3 regions of the Streptomyces sp. Pv4-95 genome follow, and region 1 is predicted to be linked to each of the others. Evidence: riboswitches for the same ligand, from Rfam matches in the RefSeq annotation. Region 1 holds a riboswitch; each other region holds the start of a gene.
The links. Region 1 has a riboswitch for cyclic di-AMP ahead of QOM21_RS04175 (C40 family peptidase). Riboswitches for the same ligand answer to the same signal wherever they lie in the genome.
Positions count from the first base shown of each region.

Region 1 (5,583 bases):
CCCCGAGATCACGGACGGCGCCGCCCGCGCGGCGCGGCTCTGGGGCGCCGGCGCCACCGGCTCCCGACTGGTCACCGGCAGCACCGAGCTGCACGCCCGACTGGAGAGGGAACTCGCCGATTTCTGCGGGTTCGAGGCGGCCCTGGTCCTTTCCTCCGGTTACGCCGCGAACCTCGCCGCCGTCACCGCCCTCAGCGGCCCCGGCGCCCTGCTCGTCTCCGACGCCGGCAATCACGCCTCTCTCATCGACGGCTGCCGGCTCTCCCGCGCCCGCACCACCGTCGTCCCGCACGCCGATCCGCAGGCCGTTCGGGCCGCCCTGGCCGGCCACGACGGCAGGGCCCTGGCGATCACCGACTCGGTGTTCTCCGTCGACGGCGACGCCGCACCGCTGCCGGGGCTCGCGGAGGCATGCCGGACGTACGGCGCCGGTCTTCTCGTCGACGACGCGCACGGACTGGGAGTGCTGGGCGAGGGCGGCCGGGGCGCGGCGGCCGCCGCCGGGCTCGCGGGCGACGCCGATGTGGTCGCCACGGTGACGCTCTCCAAGTCGCTCGGCTCCCAGGGCGGCGCGGTCCTCGGCCCCGCCCGGGTCATCGAGCATCTGGTCAACACCGCCCGGTCGTTCATCTTCGACACCGGACTGGCACCGGCGGCAGTCGGCGGCGCCCTCGCCGCACTGCAGCTGCTGCGCCGCGAGCCGGGCCGCGCCGCCCGCGCCGGGCAGGTCGCCGCGGAGCTGCACGGACGGCTCACCGCGGCCGGGCTCGCGGCCGTACGGCCGGACGCCGCGGTGGTCTCCGTACGGGCTCCTTCGCCGGAACTGGCGGTCCGGTGGGCGGCGGACTGCCGCGCGGCCGGACTCGCGGTCGGCTGCTTCCGCCCGCCGTCCGTGCCCGACGGGATCTCCCGCCTCCGGCTCACCGCCCGTGGCGACCTGACGGACGCACAGATCACCAGGGCGGTCGACACGATCGTGGCGACCGCTCCGGTCGCCTGAGCGAGGACCGGGCCCGAAGCGCCGTGGCGAGGTGAACCGCCCCACGGTGCCACCTTCCCCCGCGCGGCGGTCCGGCGTGCGAGCGCGGCGGGTGCTGCCGGCTCCGTCGCTGGTCGGCGACCGCCCGGGGGGGGGCGGAAGAGGGTGTGCTGAAGCCCCGTCATGTCGCTCAAATACGTTCTCACTTAGCAGAGTTCACTGCTTCGAGCGACAGATATATCCAGATCTTGGTGGATCGCCCACTGCACCCCATGGCGGATGGCAGGCTGTCGCAAGCAGCAGCCCGAGGCCCATCGGTATCCCGGTGGGCATCCCGGCTCCCCGGCCGGTGCGCCGGAGCCGGGCCTCGGTGGGAAGAAGGACGGCGTCGCGCATGGCAGACCACCAGGAATCCTCACTGACCCTGCCGAGCGACCCGGCCTCGGTCACCGCCGCCCGCGGATTCGTCCTGGAAGTGCTCGCCGGATGGGGAGTCCCCGCCGACGCGGTGATCGCCGACTCCGTCCGCCTGATCGTCTCCGAACTGGCGACCAACGCCGTTCAGCACACCTTCGGCCAGTCGCCGACGTTCACCGTCGAGATGCGGCTGGACCGCGACGAACGACTGCGCGTCGGTGTCACCGACAGTCATCCTCGCCGGCCGCGCCGTCTGCCGGCCGCGGTACAGCAGGACAACGGCCGCGGCTTGGTCATCATCCGCTACCTCGCCGCGGAGGCGGGCGGCAGGCTCACGGTCGTGCCCACCGAATCCGGCGGCAAGACCGTGTGGATCAGCATGCCGTGGACGGTCGCCGTCGCCTGAGGAGCCATCCCCTCAGGACGGCGGCGCGGCCTGCGCGGGAGCCCCCGAATGCCGGGTGAAGGCCCCGCGCAGCAACGCCCGCAGGGTGTCCGCGGCCGGTGCGCCGCCGCCGGTCCGGTAGGCCGCCGAGATCGTGCGCCGCAGGTCGGCGGGCTCCAGCCGGCGGACCCCCAGCGGAGTCACCGAACCGGCCGCCATCATCTCCGGCACCACCGCGACCCCCAGGCCCGCGCTCACCAGCGCGCACACCACCGCATAGCTGGGCGACTCGCAGCGCACCGCGACGCTCGCCCCGGCCGCCAACAGAGCCGCCTCGACCCCGCGCCGGTTGGGGTTGGCCGGCGCCATGCTGACCAGCGGCTGCCCGGCCAGCTCGGCCAGCGGCAGCCGCCCGGTGGCGGACGACAGCGCATGGCCGGGCGCGGTGACGAGCACCAGCTCCTCGGTCAGCAGCGGCTCCAGGCTCACGCCGTCCGGCGCCGGCATCGGATCGCCCGGCACATACGCGTGCGTCAGCGCCAGATCCACCTCGCCGAGCGCCACCGCCGCCATCCCCTGGGGCGGCAGATACTCCGTGACGCTCAGCTCCACATCGGGGTGGGCGCGCCGGAAGGAGCTGAGCGCGGGCGGCAGCAGATGCGTGCCCGCCGTCATGAACGTGCCGATCCGCAGTCGGCCGCCGGAAAGCCCCGTCAGCCGGGCCAGCTCGTGCCGCGCCAGATCCAGCTCGTCGAGCACCCGCCGGGCCCGTACGAGCAGCAGCTCGCCGGCCGCGGTCAGCCGCGCCCCGCGGTGGTGGCGCACCAGCAGCGCCGCACCCGCCTCCCGCTCCAGCTTGGCGAGCTGCTGGGAGAGAGCGGGCGCGGTGTAGCCGAGGCGGGCGGCCGCCCCGGTGATCGAACCGGCTTCCGCCACCGCCACCAGCGCGGCCAGCCGCGTCGGGTCGTACATAAAGAACCTCTTAAGGCAGGCAGAGAAGATTGCCAATACCTATTAAAGGCCCGGACGGGTGAAGCTGGCACCATGGACGGACAGCTGATCACCTTCACCGGCGTCGCCGCGGGCATGGTCGCCATGCCGGGCGCGGACTTCGCGGTCGTGGTGCGCAACGCACTCGCCTCGCGCCGGGCGGGGGTGGCGACCGCGGTCGGAGTCGCGGGCGGGCTGCTGGTGCACACCACGCTCGCGGTGGCCGGACTCGCGGCGGTGCTCGTCGCCGTTCCCGCGCTCTTCGAGTCCGTTCAGCTCCTCGGCGGCGGCTACCTGCTCTATCTGGGTGCCCGCGCGCTCGTGGCGGCCTTCCGCCGTCCCGCCGGGGCAGGCGAGGCGGGCGCTTCGGCGGACCCGGCTGCGACCGAGGAGGCAGCCCGGGGCACGGCTGCCCGCCCCGGCACCGTGCGCAGCCTGCGCCAGGGCTTCCTGACGAACGCCCTCAATCCGAAGGCGCCCGTGCTGTTCCTCAGCCTGCTCCCGCAGTTCGTTCCCGCGGGCGAACCGGCCCTGCCCCGCACCCTGCTGCTCGCGACCATGGTCGTCGGCCTCGCGCTGGTGTGGTTCCCGGCCGTGGCACTGCTCGTCGACCGCCTCGGCAGCTGGCTGCGCCGTCCGCGGGTGACGCGCGCCCTGGAGGTCGCCACGGGAGCGCTGCTGACCGCGTTGGGCGGCATCCTGCTCGTCGAGGTGGCGCTGGCCGCCTGACGGCGCATCAGCCGATCACCTGCCCGTCGGCCATCGACAGTTGACCCTCTGTCGTGTATCGGCCGAGGTCAGCCCACCCGCCCATACCGGACGGCGCGGCTCCAGATCTTCTCCAGCCGTACCACGGCCCCTGCCTTGGGGGCGTGCCAGATCCTGCCGCGGCCCGCGTAGATGCCGACGTGGTAGATGCCCCGTGAGGAGTGGAAGAAGACCAGGTCACCGGTTCTGCGGACGCCCGCGGGGACCCGCTCGGTGTGGCGGTACTGCTCCGCGGCGGTACGGGGCAGGGCCTTGCCCGCACGCTTGAACGAATAGCGCGTCAGGCCCGAGCAGTCGAAGCGGTAGGGACCTTGAGCGCCGTACTGGTAGGGGGACCCCTGCTTCGAGGCGGCGACGCGCAACGCTTTTGTGGAGCGTTGCGCGGCCGCGGCGTCCTCGGCCGCTCCTGGTACCAGCGTCGTTCCTCCGACGGTGATCAGAGCAAGGGCGCAGATGATGCCGGCACGTACCGGCAGGTTCGATCCATTCCTGCGCATGTTCATGCGCAACCCTTCGTCAGCCGCCTGCGAAGGAAGACCTGTCGGGTTCGGGCAGGCGAAGATGCCCGGCCGTGCGTACGGCTTCACCCCAAGGGATCCGCGGCCGTGATGGCCGGGACCCCGTCGTGCTCGGGTCCTCCGCTCCTGCCGATCCAAGCAGCGTCGACCGGACATCCGGACGGCGGCAGGATTAGGCGCCCGCCCGAACCGCCCCGTCACTGTGGCGGGGTCTTGTCGTCGAAGGGATCGTCACGCATCCACCGGCAGAATTCCGAGTTGAAAATGCCGTATGTGACATTCGCCACATACCGGCTAAATGGTTATTTAGGTGTGTTTGTCGGGAGTGTCGTGGCGGCCGGCAGGGGCGGGACCAGGGGAAAGCGCCGAGCGCCGCTGCAAGGAGGCGGTGCCCGGCGCAATTCGTCGCCTCCCCGCGAGAGGTGTCGACGCTGAGCCGTACGTGCGAGCCGAGACCGGCACGTGTCGCGCCGACGGCGTCCTGCACACGTCACAGGAGGGCCCGGCCGTCGTCGGAGGGGGGAGCTGCGAACGCCGGAAGAGGGGCCGTTCGCGTCAAGAAGGGGGTGGCGGCGGCACGGTGACGAGTCGTGCGCGTCGCTCGCCGTCCAGGACGCGCAGCGCCCGGGTGAGCGTCTCCTGATGCAGTTCGCTCTCCCCGCGCTGGTGCATCAGGGTGAGCGCGTCCCGCAGTTCGGCGCTCTTGCCGACCAGCGCCTGGGCGGCGCGCAGGCCGCTGTAGGTGGAGTCGCCGCGCGCCGGGTTGATGCGGCCCAGCAGGTCCACGACCTCCAGGTACCGGTCGATCAGTTCACCCTCGGCCCGTGTCAGCGCGGGCAGTGGAGGGAGTTCGGGTGGGAGCACGACCGCTCACCGTGCGCCGAGAGGGGCGGACGACTGCTTGCGGTTGCGGGTGAGGGCGTCGATCAGGCCGTATTCCACGGCGGCCGGGGCGTCGAAGATCTTGTCGCGTTCGATGTCCGCGGCGATCCGCGTCCGCGGCTGCCCGGTGTGCCGCGCCAGCATCTCCTCCAGCAGGTCGCGGGTGCGCAGCAGTTCATCCGCCTGGATCCGGAGGTCGGTCGCCTGCCCCTGGACCGGCTCGCTGAACGCCGGCTGATGGATCAGCACCCGGGCGCCGGGCAGCGCCAGACGCTTGCCGGGGGCGCCGGCGGCAAGCAATACCGCGGCGGCGGAGGCGGCCTGCCCCAGGCACACGGTCTCGATGTCGCAGGAGACGAACTGCATCGTGTCGTAGATGGCGGTCATCGCGGTGAAGGAGCCGCCGGGGGAGTTGATGTAGAGCGAGATGTCCTGCTCCGGCGCGGCGTGTTCGAGATGCATCAACTGCGCCATGACGTCGTTGGCGGAGGCGTCGTCGACCGGAGTGCCCAGGAAGACGATGCGTTCGTCGAGCAGCTTGGAGTACGGGTCGAGGGTGCGGGTTCCGGCGGAGGTGCGTTCGGTGAACTCCGGAAGGACATAGCGGGCCGTCGGTCGCAGCATGTCTGCTCCTTCTCTTCCGT
Region 1 is NZ_CP127172.1:891,156-896,738, reverse strand. Features, by position in the region: gene QOM21_RS04195 (8-amino-7-oxononanoate synthase) at 1-1,000, shown strand, start outside; gene QOM21_RS04190 (ATP-binding protein) at 1,374-1,802, shown strand; gene QOM21_RS04185 (LysR family transcriptional regulator) at 1,815-2,753, opposite strand; gene QOM21_RS04180 (LysE family translocator) at 2,826-3,500, shown strand; gene QOM21_RS04175 (C40 family peptidase) at 3,569-4,042, opposite strand; cyclic di-AMP (ydaO/yuaA leader) riboswitch at 4,046-4,211, opposite strand; gene QOM21_RS04170 (hypothetical protein) at 4,613-4,921, opposite strand; gene QOM21_RS04165 (ATP-dependent Clp protease proteolytic subunit) at 4,928-5,563, opposite strand.

Region 2 (5,583 bases), 4.1 Mb from region 1:
TGGGCCGGGATGATGATCCGGCACGGCGGCGGACCGCGCGGCGGGGTCGCCAGGTCGGTGAAGAAGATGCGCGGCTACCTCGCCGAACTGATCCACCGCAAGCGCGAGTCCCTGGGCGACGAGGCGGACGAGGACCTGATCTCCGGCCTGATCCGGGCCTCCGACCACGGTGAGCACCTCAGCGAGAACGAGGTCGCGGCGATGGCCTTCATCCTGCTCTTCGCCGGCTTCGAGACCACCGTCAACCTCATCGGCAACGGCACCTACGCGCTGCTGCGCAACCCCGCGCAGCGCGAACTGCTGCAGAAGTCGATGGAGGCGGGGGACACCGAGCTGCTCGCCACCGGCATCGAGGAGCTGCTGCGCTACGACGGCCCGGTCGAGCTGGCGACGTGGCGGTTCGCGACGCAGGAGCTGACGCTGGGCGGGCAGCGCATCGCCGAGGGCGACCCCGTCCTGGTGGTGCTGGCCGCGGCGGATCGCGACCCGGAGCGGTTCCCCGAACCGGACACCCTCGACCTCACCCGGCGCGACAATCAGCACCTGGGATACGGGCACGGCATCCACTACTGCCTGGGCGCCCCGCTGGCCCGGCTCGAAGGGCAGACCGCCCTCGCGACGCTGCTGACCCGGCTGCCGGACATCCGCCTTGCGGCGGAACCTGATGATTTGCGCTGGCGCGGCGGTCTCATCATGCGCGGACTGCGGTCGCTTCCGGTGGAGTTCACGCCTCCGCGGCCCTGACCGGGGACGGGTCCGGAATTGACGCTCCGTCACCTGTGTGACCTTTACGTGATCTCCACTACACCGGCTTGTGACTACCCGTGACCCCGGCTACCTTTCGACCGAACCGAAGAGCTTCACCCGATCGGCGGAAGTCAAACCTGGTGCACCGGATGTATTGGTGCGCCGGACGCGGCCGGCGATCGGACAACTCCACCGCCGCGCGAAAGGCAACCGCATGCGTTCCGGGAACGGCCGACACAGGCGCCCCCGTCAAGCACCGGCCATCTTTGTCACGGCGGGGGTCACCGGCGCCGGCATCGCCCTGCCGCTGCTCGGCGCGAGTGGCGCACACGCCGCCGACACCGCGACGTGGGACCGCGTCGCGCAGTGCGAGAGCGGCGGGATGTGGAGCGCGGCCTCGGGCAACGGCTTCTACGGCGGCCTGCAGCTGACCCAGGACATGTGGGACGAGTACGGCGGCGCGGACTACGCCTCCCGCCCCGACCTCGCCAGCCGCTCCCAGCAGATATCCGTGGCCGAGGCGATCCTGGACGACCGCGGGCCCGACGCCTGGCCCAGCTGTGCGGTGAACGCCGGGCTGACCGCGGACGGCTCCTCGCCCGAGGTCGACCCGGGCGGCGTGAGCCTCCTCGACCCGGACCTCCTGGACCCCTCCGACGGCTCCGGCCCGTCCGACTCCTCGGACCCGTCGGACCCGTCGGACTCCTCGGACTCCTCGGACTCCTCGGACTCCTCGGGCTCCTCCGACTCCTCCGGCCCGTCGGAAGGCGACGAGCCGTCCGACGCGACGCCCTCCCCTGACGCGTCGGATCCCGCCGAGCAGTCCGGGCCCGCGGATTCCGATCCGTCCGACTCCGGCTCCCCGACGGCGGACGACCGGCGCGACGACTCCTCCCGTGGCGATGACCCCTCCCGTGCCGACGGCCGGGACGAGGGCGGCAGCCGCACCGACGGGACGGGCGCGCCGGATGACGCGTCCGCGGGCGGCGACTCCACGGCGGATGGGACGCCCGGCACGGGCAGGCACCGCGGCGGCGCCGAGGAGAGCGGTGAGGGCGCGGACGAGGCGGACGACAGCGGCCGCTCGTCGGGCCGGCACGCCTCCCGTGACGGTGACGCGCATCAGACCGGTCCGGCCGGCGGCGACTACACCGTGCGCGCCGGTGACAGCCTGTCAGCCATCGCGGAGGCCCGTGAGGTGCCCGGTGGGTGGCCCGCCCTCTACGACCGCAACGAGGGCGTCGTCGGCGCCGACGCCGACCTGATCAAGCCGGGGCAGATCCTCGATCTCGGGCACATCGAAGGGTAGTTCGCTCACCTTCGCCCCCTTTTGGGAAAGTGAGACAAGGCTCTCGTTCCGGGGTGCGGCGTCCAGCTCCCGCGCCGTTCCCAAACCTGGGTCCACCTGCAGAAATGGGTGCACCCTATGATCAAAAACGGTCAACTTGGTTCAGATGGTGGGGTTTGAACACCAAGGGGGTTACTGCTTACGGTCAGGACCGCTCGCCAAAGCGGGCCCTTCGATCACACGCCGAATCCTGCCGGTGGTCGAAGGCGGTCGACGCGCAAGCGCCGAAGGCAGGAGCGGGGGACCCAAGGTAAGCGCCGGCCCCACCCGTGAAAGCGGGTCAACCGGCTTGGGGTGAAGTCGCATGTCATGTACACGCGGCCGGGCAACTCACATGGCCCGAACCCGACAGCTCACCTCGCAGGCGTCGGTGAGGAAACGAACGAACCATGCTGAACAACAAGGGCAAGCACCGTCGTCCCTCCAAGGCCGTCCGCGTCGCCACCCTCGCCGGTGTCGCCGGTGCTGCCGTGGCCGTCCCGCTCATGGGCGCCTCCTCCGCCTCCGCCGCGTCCGTCGAGACCTGGGACGCCGTCGCCCAGTGCGAGTCCGGTGGCAACTGGTCGATCAACACCGGCAACGGCTACTACGGCGGCCTGCAGTTCTCCAACTCCAGCTGGGCCGCCGCCGGTGGCACCCAGTACGCCGCGCGCGCCGACCTGGCCACCAAGAGCCAGCAGATAGCCGCCGCCGAGAAGCTGCTCGCCATCCAGGGCCCGGGTGCCTGGTCCTGCGCCGGCGCCGGCAACCTGACCGCCGGTGGCCCCTCCCCCGACCTCGACACCTCCGGCGACGCCCCGCAGGGCAACACCGGCGAGAAGGCCGAGAAGCCTGCGCCGGCCCCCGCGCCCGAGAAGTCGAAGCCGGCCCCGAAGTCCAACGCCTCCGGCAACTACACCGTCAAGGCGGGCGACACCCTCGCCAAGATCGCCAAGGCGCACGGCACCACCTGGAAGGCGCTCTACTCGGACAACAAGTCCGTCATCGGCGGCAACCCGAACCTGATCATCCCCGGCCAGAAGCTCGACGTCTGAGCCGACCCCTGCACAGGGGCGCCGAGGACCTCACCGTCTCCGGCCGGCCGGGTGGTCCGTGCGTACGGCGGTACGCACGATCCGCCCGCCCCGGCTGAGGGGTCCGGGGCCGGGCAGCCGGTGTGAACGAACCGGGGACGGACCGCTCTCCCCACGCCGTCCCCCGTGACCATCGCGTCCATCGCGTCTGCCCTCCGCTCCACCCGCTCGTGCAGGAGACCGCCCCGCGGCGGCGCGCCATCCCCCATCGCGCCGCGGCGGGGCTTCTCCATGTCGGCGGCCCGGATTTCGCGTCGCGGAAGAGGGTGCGCACCCGTCCCCGGCAGGCGGTCTTGACCAGCATCGTCAGGCAACTTTTCCCGCTCGGCGAACAATGTGGCGAAACCTCCCATGAGCTGGGCTTTTGGGCCTCTTTTCGTCCCACTGAGCGGGCCGAGGGCGAACGGATGCGCCCAAGGCCGTTAGGCTCGTGCTGCAGAACTCCAGACACCCATGAAGGAGACAACGTGCCGTCCATCGACGTCGTCGTAGCCCGCGAAATTCTCGACTCGCGAGGTAATCCCACGGTCGAGGTCGAGGTCGGCCTCGACGACGGCAGCACGGGCCGTGCCGCCGTTCCGTCCGGCGCCTCGACCGGTGCCTTCGAGGCCATCGAGCTCCGTGACGGCGACCCGAGCCGCTACATGGGCAAGGGCGTGGAGAAGGCCGTCCTGGCCGTCATCGAGCAGATCGGCCCGGAGCTCGTCGGCTACGACGCGACCGAGCAGCGGCTGATCGACCAGGCGATGTTCGACCTGGACGCCACGGACAACAAGGGCTCCCTCGGCGCCAACGCCATCCTCGGCGTCTCCCTCGCCGTCGCGCACGCCGCCTCCGAGGCCAGCGACCTCCCGCTGTTCCGCTACCTCGGTGGCCCGAACGCGCACGTCCTGCCCGTCCCGATGATGAACATCCTCAACGGTGGGTCGCACGCCGACTCCAACGTGGACATCCAGGAGTTCATGATCGCCCCGATCGGCGCGGAGTCCTTCTCCGAGGCGCTGCGCTGGGGCGCCGAGGTCTACCACACCCTCAAGAAGGTCCTGAAGACCAAGGGTCTGGCCACCGGTCTCGGCGACGAGGGCGGCTTCGCCCCGAACCTCGGCTCCAACCGCGAGGCCCTCGACCTCATCCTGGAAGCCATCAAGGAAGCCGGTTACGCCCCCGGCCAGGACATCGCCCTGGCGCTCGACGTCGCCGCCTCCGAGTTCTACAAGGACGGCGTCTACCAGTTCGAGGGCAAGGAGCGCTCGGCCGCCGAGATGACGGAGTACTACGAGGGGCTCGTGGCGGACTACCCGCTCGTCTCCATCGAGGACCCGCTGTTCGAGGACGACTGGGCCGGCTGGAACGTCATCACCGAGAAGCTCGGCTCCAAGGTGCAGCTCGTCGGCGACGACCTGTTCGTCACCAACCCCGAGCGCCTGGCCCGCGGCATCGAGGAGAACTCCGCCAACGCGCTGCTGGTGAAGGTCAACCAGATCGGCTCGCTGACCGAGACCCTGGACGCCGTCGAGCTGGCCCAGCGCAACGGCTTCAAGTGCATGATGTCGCACCGCTCCGGCGAGACCGAGGACGTCACCATCGCCGACCTGGCCGTCGCCACCAACTGCGGCCAGATCAAGACCGGTGCCCCGGCCCGCTCCGAGCGCGTCGCCAAGTACAACCAGCTGCTGCGCATCGAGGAGATCCTCGACGACGCCGCCGTCTACGCCGGCCGCTCCGCCTTCCCGCGGTTCCGCACCGCCAACTGACGCGAGCGCAGCGCACCACTTCGAAGCGTCCCCGGCAACGGTCCCGTACCGTTGCCGGGGACGGCTTTGCTTGCGACGCCCGCAGGGCGGCGGAGCCGGCGCGTAGTGTGCACCGTCCGGTGATCAAGGGGAGGCGATGTGTCCGCGGACCGGTTCTCGACCGCGACCCGACTCAAGGCGCTCGGCGAGCAGGCCGCCGCCCGGGTCTACCGCGCCCGGCCGCCCCGCCGCAACCGCCTCACCGGCCGCGCCGCCCTGCTCGCCCTGGTGATGTGCTCGTTGGTCGTCGCCCTCGCCTACCCCATAAGGCAGTACGTCTCCCAGCGTTCGGACATCGCCGACCAGCGCCGCAAGGCGCAGGAGGCCGGCCGGGAGCTGAACCGGCTGCGCGACGAGAAGGCCCGCTGGCAGGACCCGGAGTACGTCCGGCAGCAGGCCCGCCGGCATCTGCACTACATCGCGCCGGGTGAGACCGGATATATCGTCCAGGACGGCCCCCGCACCGGTGCGGTGCGCAAGGCGCCGGCAGCCGCACAGCGCCCCTGGTACGAGAATCTGTGGGACGGCGTCGACTCCGCCGACCGGCGGTAGCGCCGCCGCACCGCCCCAGTCCGCCTCGTTCCGTCCGGCCCGTCACGTCCCCCGCACCACCGACCTCACC
Region 2 is NZ_CP127172.1:4,975,197-4,980,779, forward strand. Features, by position in the region: gene QOM21_RS21850 (cytochrome P450) at 1-744, shown strand, start outside; gene QOM21_RS21855 (transglycosylase family protein) at 962-2,056, shown strand; cyclic di-AMP (ydaO/yuaA leader) riboswitch at 2,267-2,477, shown strand; gene QOM21_RS21860 (transglycosylase family protein) at 2,485-3,129, shown strand; gene eno (phosphopyruvate hydratase) at 3,636-4,922, shown strand; gene QOM21_RS21870 (septum formation initiator family protein) at 5,061-5,513, shown strand.
Region 2: linked by a shared signal. The riboswitch ahead of QOM21_RS21860 (transglycosylase family protein) and the one ahead of QOM21_RS04175 (C40 family peptidase) in region 1 are both predicted to bind cyclic di-AMP.

Region 3 (5,583 bases), 3.5 Mb from region 1:
CGACTTCACCACCCGAGAAGCCGACCTCCTCCACCAACTCACGCGCTACCGCCCCTGGGCCCACCCGGCACTGGCCCAGGCATTGGTCACTACGCATCGGCCGGTGGCACCTGGGTGGCCGGCGCCGACGGCCGCACCCCCGCCAGCAAATGGCTCGTACGCTGATCGTTCGTCCACCGATCCCAGCCCCTGGTGACCCACATCGATCTGCATTCGCCGGAGATCAGACGGGCATCACCAGGAAGCCTCGGATTATCTACGCCCGGTCGCCGAAAAGGTCCGGGGAGACCGTTCGCCCCTCCCAACGACTTCGGTGCTGACGTACCCGATCCACATCTATTTGATGGTCCTTGACCCGCTGCAATGCGCGGATGAACTTCTGCGTCAGCCCGTCGATCACATCGAACCCATCCGTGATGTGACGAGCACCACGATCAAAGAGCGCATGGCAGTTGGGACAGAGACACAGGATGTTCTCCACCTTGTCCGGACCGTTGTGCGGCGCCCCCAACGCCTGGATATGAGCCGCCTCGCTAATGGCATTTCCATCTGGCGAAACCACCAAGCGAAGGCCACACATCTGGCAGGTGTTGTCGTACATTTCTTTGACGGTTTGGACAACCTTGGAATCGCGCAGACGGCGCTCGTACGTGACGGTACGCCGCACCTGCTCCTCTAGGTCGGTGGCTGCATCCTCGTCCGGCGCCACCGGCTGGGGCTTCGCCTTCTCGCCCGGTTCCATCTTAAGGAGACGAAACTGGCAGACGCGGAACCCTTCTTTGCCTATGGTCATCCAGTGTTCCGCCACACGGAACAGACCGCAGTATTGGTAGCCGCCAGTGGGCTGCCGCCGCGCCGAACTGATCTTCAACCCGCGAATGACCCGTACGGGGTTCCCCAGCGCCTGGTTCAACAGAAGGCCGGCGTTTCCTCGCGAGTCCATGGTCTGATCAGCAACCATGCACTTCGTGTTCCGGTCGCGACCACCCTCACCCGTATAGATGATCTCGGTCTCGCCGTACGCATCGTCGAGGTATCCGCCGGAGAGCACAATGGAATCTACGCCCTTTGCTGCGGTCCCCGAGATTCCCATTCCTAATTGACGGTGGACTCCCGCGGCGTGCAACTCCGCGTGCCCCTTGAAGTGTTGCCCTTCGTGTACACCTGGTGGTGTACCGAACGTAACGGGGTTTGCTGCTCTCGCCTTCGCCATGCGCGAATGATGCCAACTCTGCGATCACTGCATGCCTTACGTGACCAGACTGTGGTGTCTCACACAGGCCGCCGAGTCCAGATGATCGGAATACCGCCTCCGTTTCCGCATGGACACGGGCGTAGCCTCCGGGGAGTTGTCTCTCATCTGGAGGTTCATGCGATGTCCCGCGTACCGACAAGTGTGGTGGCTGGAACTGGTCTTGTGGCTGGCTACGCCGTCGCGCGTTGGACCAAGAAGCGGCCGCTTGGTGGGGTGGCGCTGGCTGCGGCCGGCGCCGTGGCGGCGCGGGAGTGGCAGCGGAAGGCCGGTGGGGCGACGGCTGCGGCGTTGAGTGGGGCTTATGTGGCCGCGTTTGCCGGGTCGCATCCGTTGGCGAAGAAGATCGGGGCGTGGCCCTCTGTGTTCACAGTGGCCGGTGGGGTCGCGCTCGCCTCGTGGGTGACGGTCGATCGACGGAAGTAGCGGAAGTAGAAGTAGACGAACCAGCGGACGCCCCGGCGTAGGAGCAGGGCCTCCCCCACGGTCTGGGCACGGGCTGCACGCATTGAGGGCGGCCGCGCACCCACGCGCTGCCGCCCTCAGTGATGGTGCCGGAAGGGATGGCCCTCAGGCCGATGCCTCTGTGAGGAGGGTCAGGTCTTCGTCGGTCAGGGTGAGTTCGCCGACCGCGAGGAGTGCCGGGAGCTGGGCCACCGTGCGGGCGCTGGCGATCGGGGCCGCGATGGTGGGGCGGGTGGCGAGCCAGGCGAGGGCGACGGTGGCGATCTCGGCCTCGTGGGCGACCGCGACGGTGTCGAGGGCCTGGAGGACACGGCGGCCCCGGTCGGTCGTCAGGTGCTTGGCGGCGCCTTCGGCGCGGGCACTGTCGACGCTCGCGCCGGGGCGGTACTTGCCGGTCAGGAAGCCCGAGGCGAGGGCGTAGTACGGGACCGCGGACAGGCCGTTGCGGGCGGCGACGTCGGCGAGTTCGCCCTCGTAGGTCTCGCGGGAGACAAGGTTGTAGTGCGGCTGCAGGGCGACGTAGCGGGCCAGGCCCTCGCTCGTGGAGAAGGCCAGGGACTCCTCCAGGCGCCGCGCGGAGATGTTGGACGCGGCGATCTCGCGGACCTTGCCGGCCCGTACGAGGTCGTCGAGCGCGGTCAGGAACTCCGAGACCTCGACCGACTCATCGTCGTAGTGGGTGTAGTAGAGGTCGATGTAGTCGGTGCGCAGGCGGGTCAGGGACTCGTCGACGGCGCCCTTGATGGTGGCGGCGGACAGGCCCTTGTGGTCGGGGTGGGCGCCGACCTTGGTGGCGATGACGACGTCCTCGCGGTTGCCGCGGGCGGCCAGCCAGTTGCCGATCACGGTCTCGGACTCGCCGCCCTTGTTGCCCGGCACCCAGGCCGAGTAGACGTCTGCGGTGTCGATGAAGTTGCCGCCGCCCGCCACGTACGCGTCGAGCACGGCGAAGGACTCGGCTTCGTCCGCCGTCCAGCCGAAGACATTGCCGCCGAGGGACAGAGGGGAGACGGAGAGCGAGCCGAGGGTCTTGTGTGTCGCGGTCATGCGTGGTTGCAGCGTCGGTTCGGAAGGGAAAATTCCCCCGCCGAGCCCGAACCTCGTCCCCGCCCCTCAGGACGCGGCCTCCAGCACAACGGCTCGCGCGGCTGCCGGGGCGAACCCTCCACCGGATCGCGCCCCCGCTGCCGCCTCACGCGCCTCTCAGACACTCACCCCGTGGTCGCGCAGCCACGTCATCGGGTCGATGGGGTCGCCGGCGTCCGGGCGGACCTCCAGGTGGAGGTGCGGGCCGGTGACGTTGCCGGTGGCGCCGACGCGGCCGATGACGTCACCGGCCTTGACCTCGCCGGAGGTCTTCACCATGGACGACAGGTGGCAGAACCAGAGTTCGGTGCCGTCGTCCATGGTCAGGACGATGCGGTAGCCGTACGAGCCGGCCCAGCCGGCCTGGGTGATGGTGCCGGAGTGCACGGCCTTGACGAGAGTGCCGGTCGGTGCGGCGAAGTCCTGACCGGTGTGGTCGGCGGACCAGCGGTCGCCGGCCTGCCCGAAGCTCGCGGTGAGGGTGTACGAGGAGACGGGGGCGATGAAGCTCCGCGCCAGCTTGGCGAGGCGCTCGGCCTCCGCCTTCTCGCGGGCGGCCTCCGCCGCCTCGCGCTTGGCCTCCAGCTCCGCGGCCTTCTTGGCCTCGGCAGCCTTCTCGGCCACCTTCTGGTGCTCGGCCGCGGCCTCCTCGGCCTTCTCGATGGCCGCGTCTTGGGCGGCATCGCGCGCCTGCTGCTCACCGGCGCCCTGCTGGGCATCGGCCTGCTGCAGGATGCGGTTGCGCAGCGTCTCGCCCGCGTCCTTGCCCTGGGAGGCGAGGGGGGCGCCGGCGACCGCGGAGTCCGCGCCGCCCGCTGCCGATGCGGCGGAATCGGAGCTCTGGTCGGCGTCGGAGTCGGATATGAGGCCGCCGATGCCGGGGAGCGACTTGGCGTCCGGCAGCTTCTCGGCGAGGTCGTCGGCCATGCCGCCGACGTCCGGCATCGAGATCGGGACCGGCGGCCGGCCCTCGGCCGTGGCCATCCCGCCGGCACCGACCGCGGCGATCACGCCGACGCCCAGGACGGTGCTGCTGCGGGCGAGTCCGCCGCCGCGCTGTCTGGCCACCCGGTGCTTGCCGCGGACGGGGCGGATGGACTCCTCGGTGGGATTCCACTCCTCCCACTCCCCGTCGCCGTCACGGTCGGCGGCGGGGAATCCGAATCCGGAGTCCCGCCCGTCGAGGTGACCTCGGTGTTCAGGGAATCTCTGGCCACCGAAGGCCGCTGGGCCGTCAGGGGAACCCGGGTCGTCGAGGGGGCCGGGCCCGTCGAAGACACTCCGGTCGTCGAGGTCGTAGGCGGACGGAACCTCGGGGGCAGGCCTGTTGGACGCCACGGGGGCGCACTCCTTTCCTTCCTTCTCGCCTACCGGGTTAGCTGACGGGTTCGGAGCAGGAAGGTCTCCTACGGGCACCCTCTGACGAGGGCGTCCGATTCACCCCAAGGTGGTGGTTCCCCGGTTCCCTTGGTGCAGTTCGGTGCGGTTCGGTGCGCCTTCGGCAGACTCGGCAGGGCCGGTGCGTTCCGCGGCTCCGGCCGACGGCTTCGGGGCTTCGGCGCGACTCGGGGCTCTTCGGTGCGCCGGAGCAGGCCGTGCGGCCGGCCGGTGCGAGATGCGGTGGCGGCGTGCGCGACGTGCAGAAGGTGCGTGAAGTGCGGGAGTTACGTGAAGTTCGAAGCGAGGGTGGAGATACGGAGGGTGCGGCATTGCCGGGAGTGCTGGAGGTACGGGAGTGCGTGAAGTGCGCTTACGGGATTCGGCGTCGGCGCGCGGTGCCGCCACTTGCGACGGCTGGGACGACCGCGCTGCGTTATCGGACAGTAATAGAGATGGCCACTGAATTCCAAGCGTTCCCGGGAATCCGTATGTGCTCCGTAGGAGCTTTGGCGTGGACTTTTTCACCCACGAGCGCCCCAATCCGGGCGAGTTGACCAACCGGCTCCAAACGATCTCCCGACGATCGTGCGCCAGTCGTTATGCGGAGGGGTGCCCGACCATCACGGAGCGTGAGAGCAGTAACGTCGGATCATGGTCGTCAACGTCGTCAACAGCGCGCAGACAGTGGCCGATCGGTACCGGGAGTTCTCCTGGCAGCAGGCGCGGGGGCAGTCCGACGCCCACGAGGAGCTGACCGCGCGGATCAGTCAGGACGCCGAGTTCTGCGACGTGCTCGCGGGGTCGCTGCCCGCGGGGAACAAGCAGCAGCCCAATCTCCTCCTCGCCGCCGTCCGCTATCTCGACGGTCCGCACGCCGAACAGGGCCCGCACGGTGAGGCCGCGTACGGACGCTGGCGGGAGTGGACGATCCGGCACTGGGACGAGGTCCGCGCCGTGATCATGCAGCGCGCCACCCAGACCAACGAGCCCGCCCGCTGCGCCACCCTGCTCCCGCTGCTCGCCCGGCTGCCGCAGCCGCTGGCACTGCTCGAGGTCGGCACGTCGGCCGGGCTGTGCCTGCACCCCGACCGCTACCGCTACCGCTACGAGGGCGGCGCCGAGGGAGGCGGCCACGGCACCCAGGAAGTGGGCGCCCCGGGCAGCCCGGTGACGTTCACGTGCCGCACGAGCCGGGCGACTCCCCCGCCGGCGGACGCGCCGCCCGCGCCCACCGCGCTGCCGGAGGTCGTCTGGCGCGCGGGCATCGATCTGGACCCGCTTGACCCGGTCACCCGGCCCGACGACCACCGCTGGCTGCAGGCCCTGGTCTGGCCCGGGCAGCGGGCGCGCGCGGACCGGCTCGCGGCCGCCGTCGAAGCGGTACGGGACGCGCCCCGGCC
Region 3 is NZ_CP127172.1:4,409,360-4,414,942, reverse strand. Features, by position in the region: gene QOM21_RS19340 (PrsW family intramembrane metalloprotease) at 1-196, shown strand, start outside; gene QOM21_RS19335 (YDG/SRA domain-containing protein) at 257-1,213, opposite strand; gene QOM21_RS19330 (hypothetical protein) at 1,376-1,678, shown strand; gene QOM21_RS19325 (aldo/keto reductase) at 1,823-2,764, opposite strand; gene QOM21_RS19320 (M23 family metallopeptidase) at 2,921-4,141, opposite strand; cyclic di-AMP (ydaO/yuaA leader) riboswitch at 4,153-4,296, opposite strand; gene QOM21_RS19315 (DUF2332 family protein) at 4,835-5,583, shown strand, end outside.
Region 3: linked by a shared signal. The riboswitch ahead of QOM21_RS19320 (M23 family metallopeptidase) and the one ahead of QOM21_RS04175 (C40 family peptidase) in region 1 are both predicted to bind cyclic di-AMP.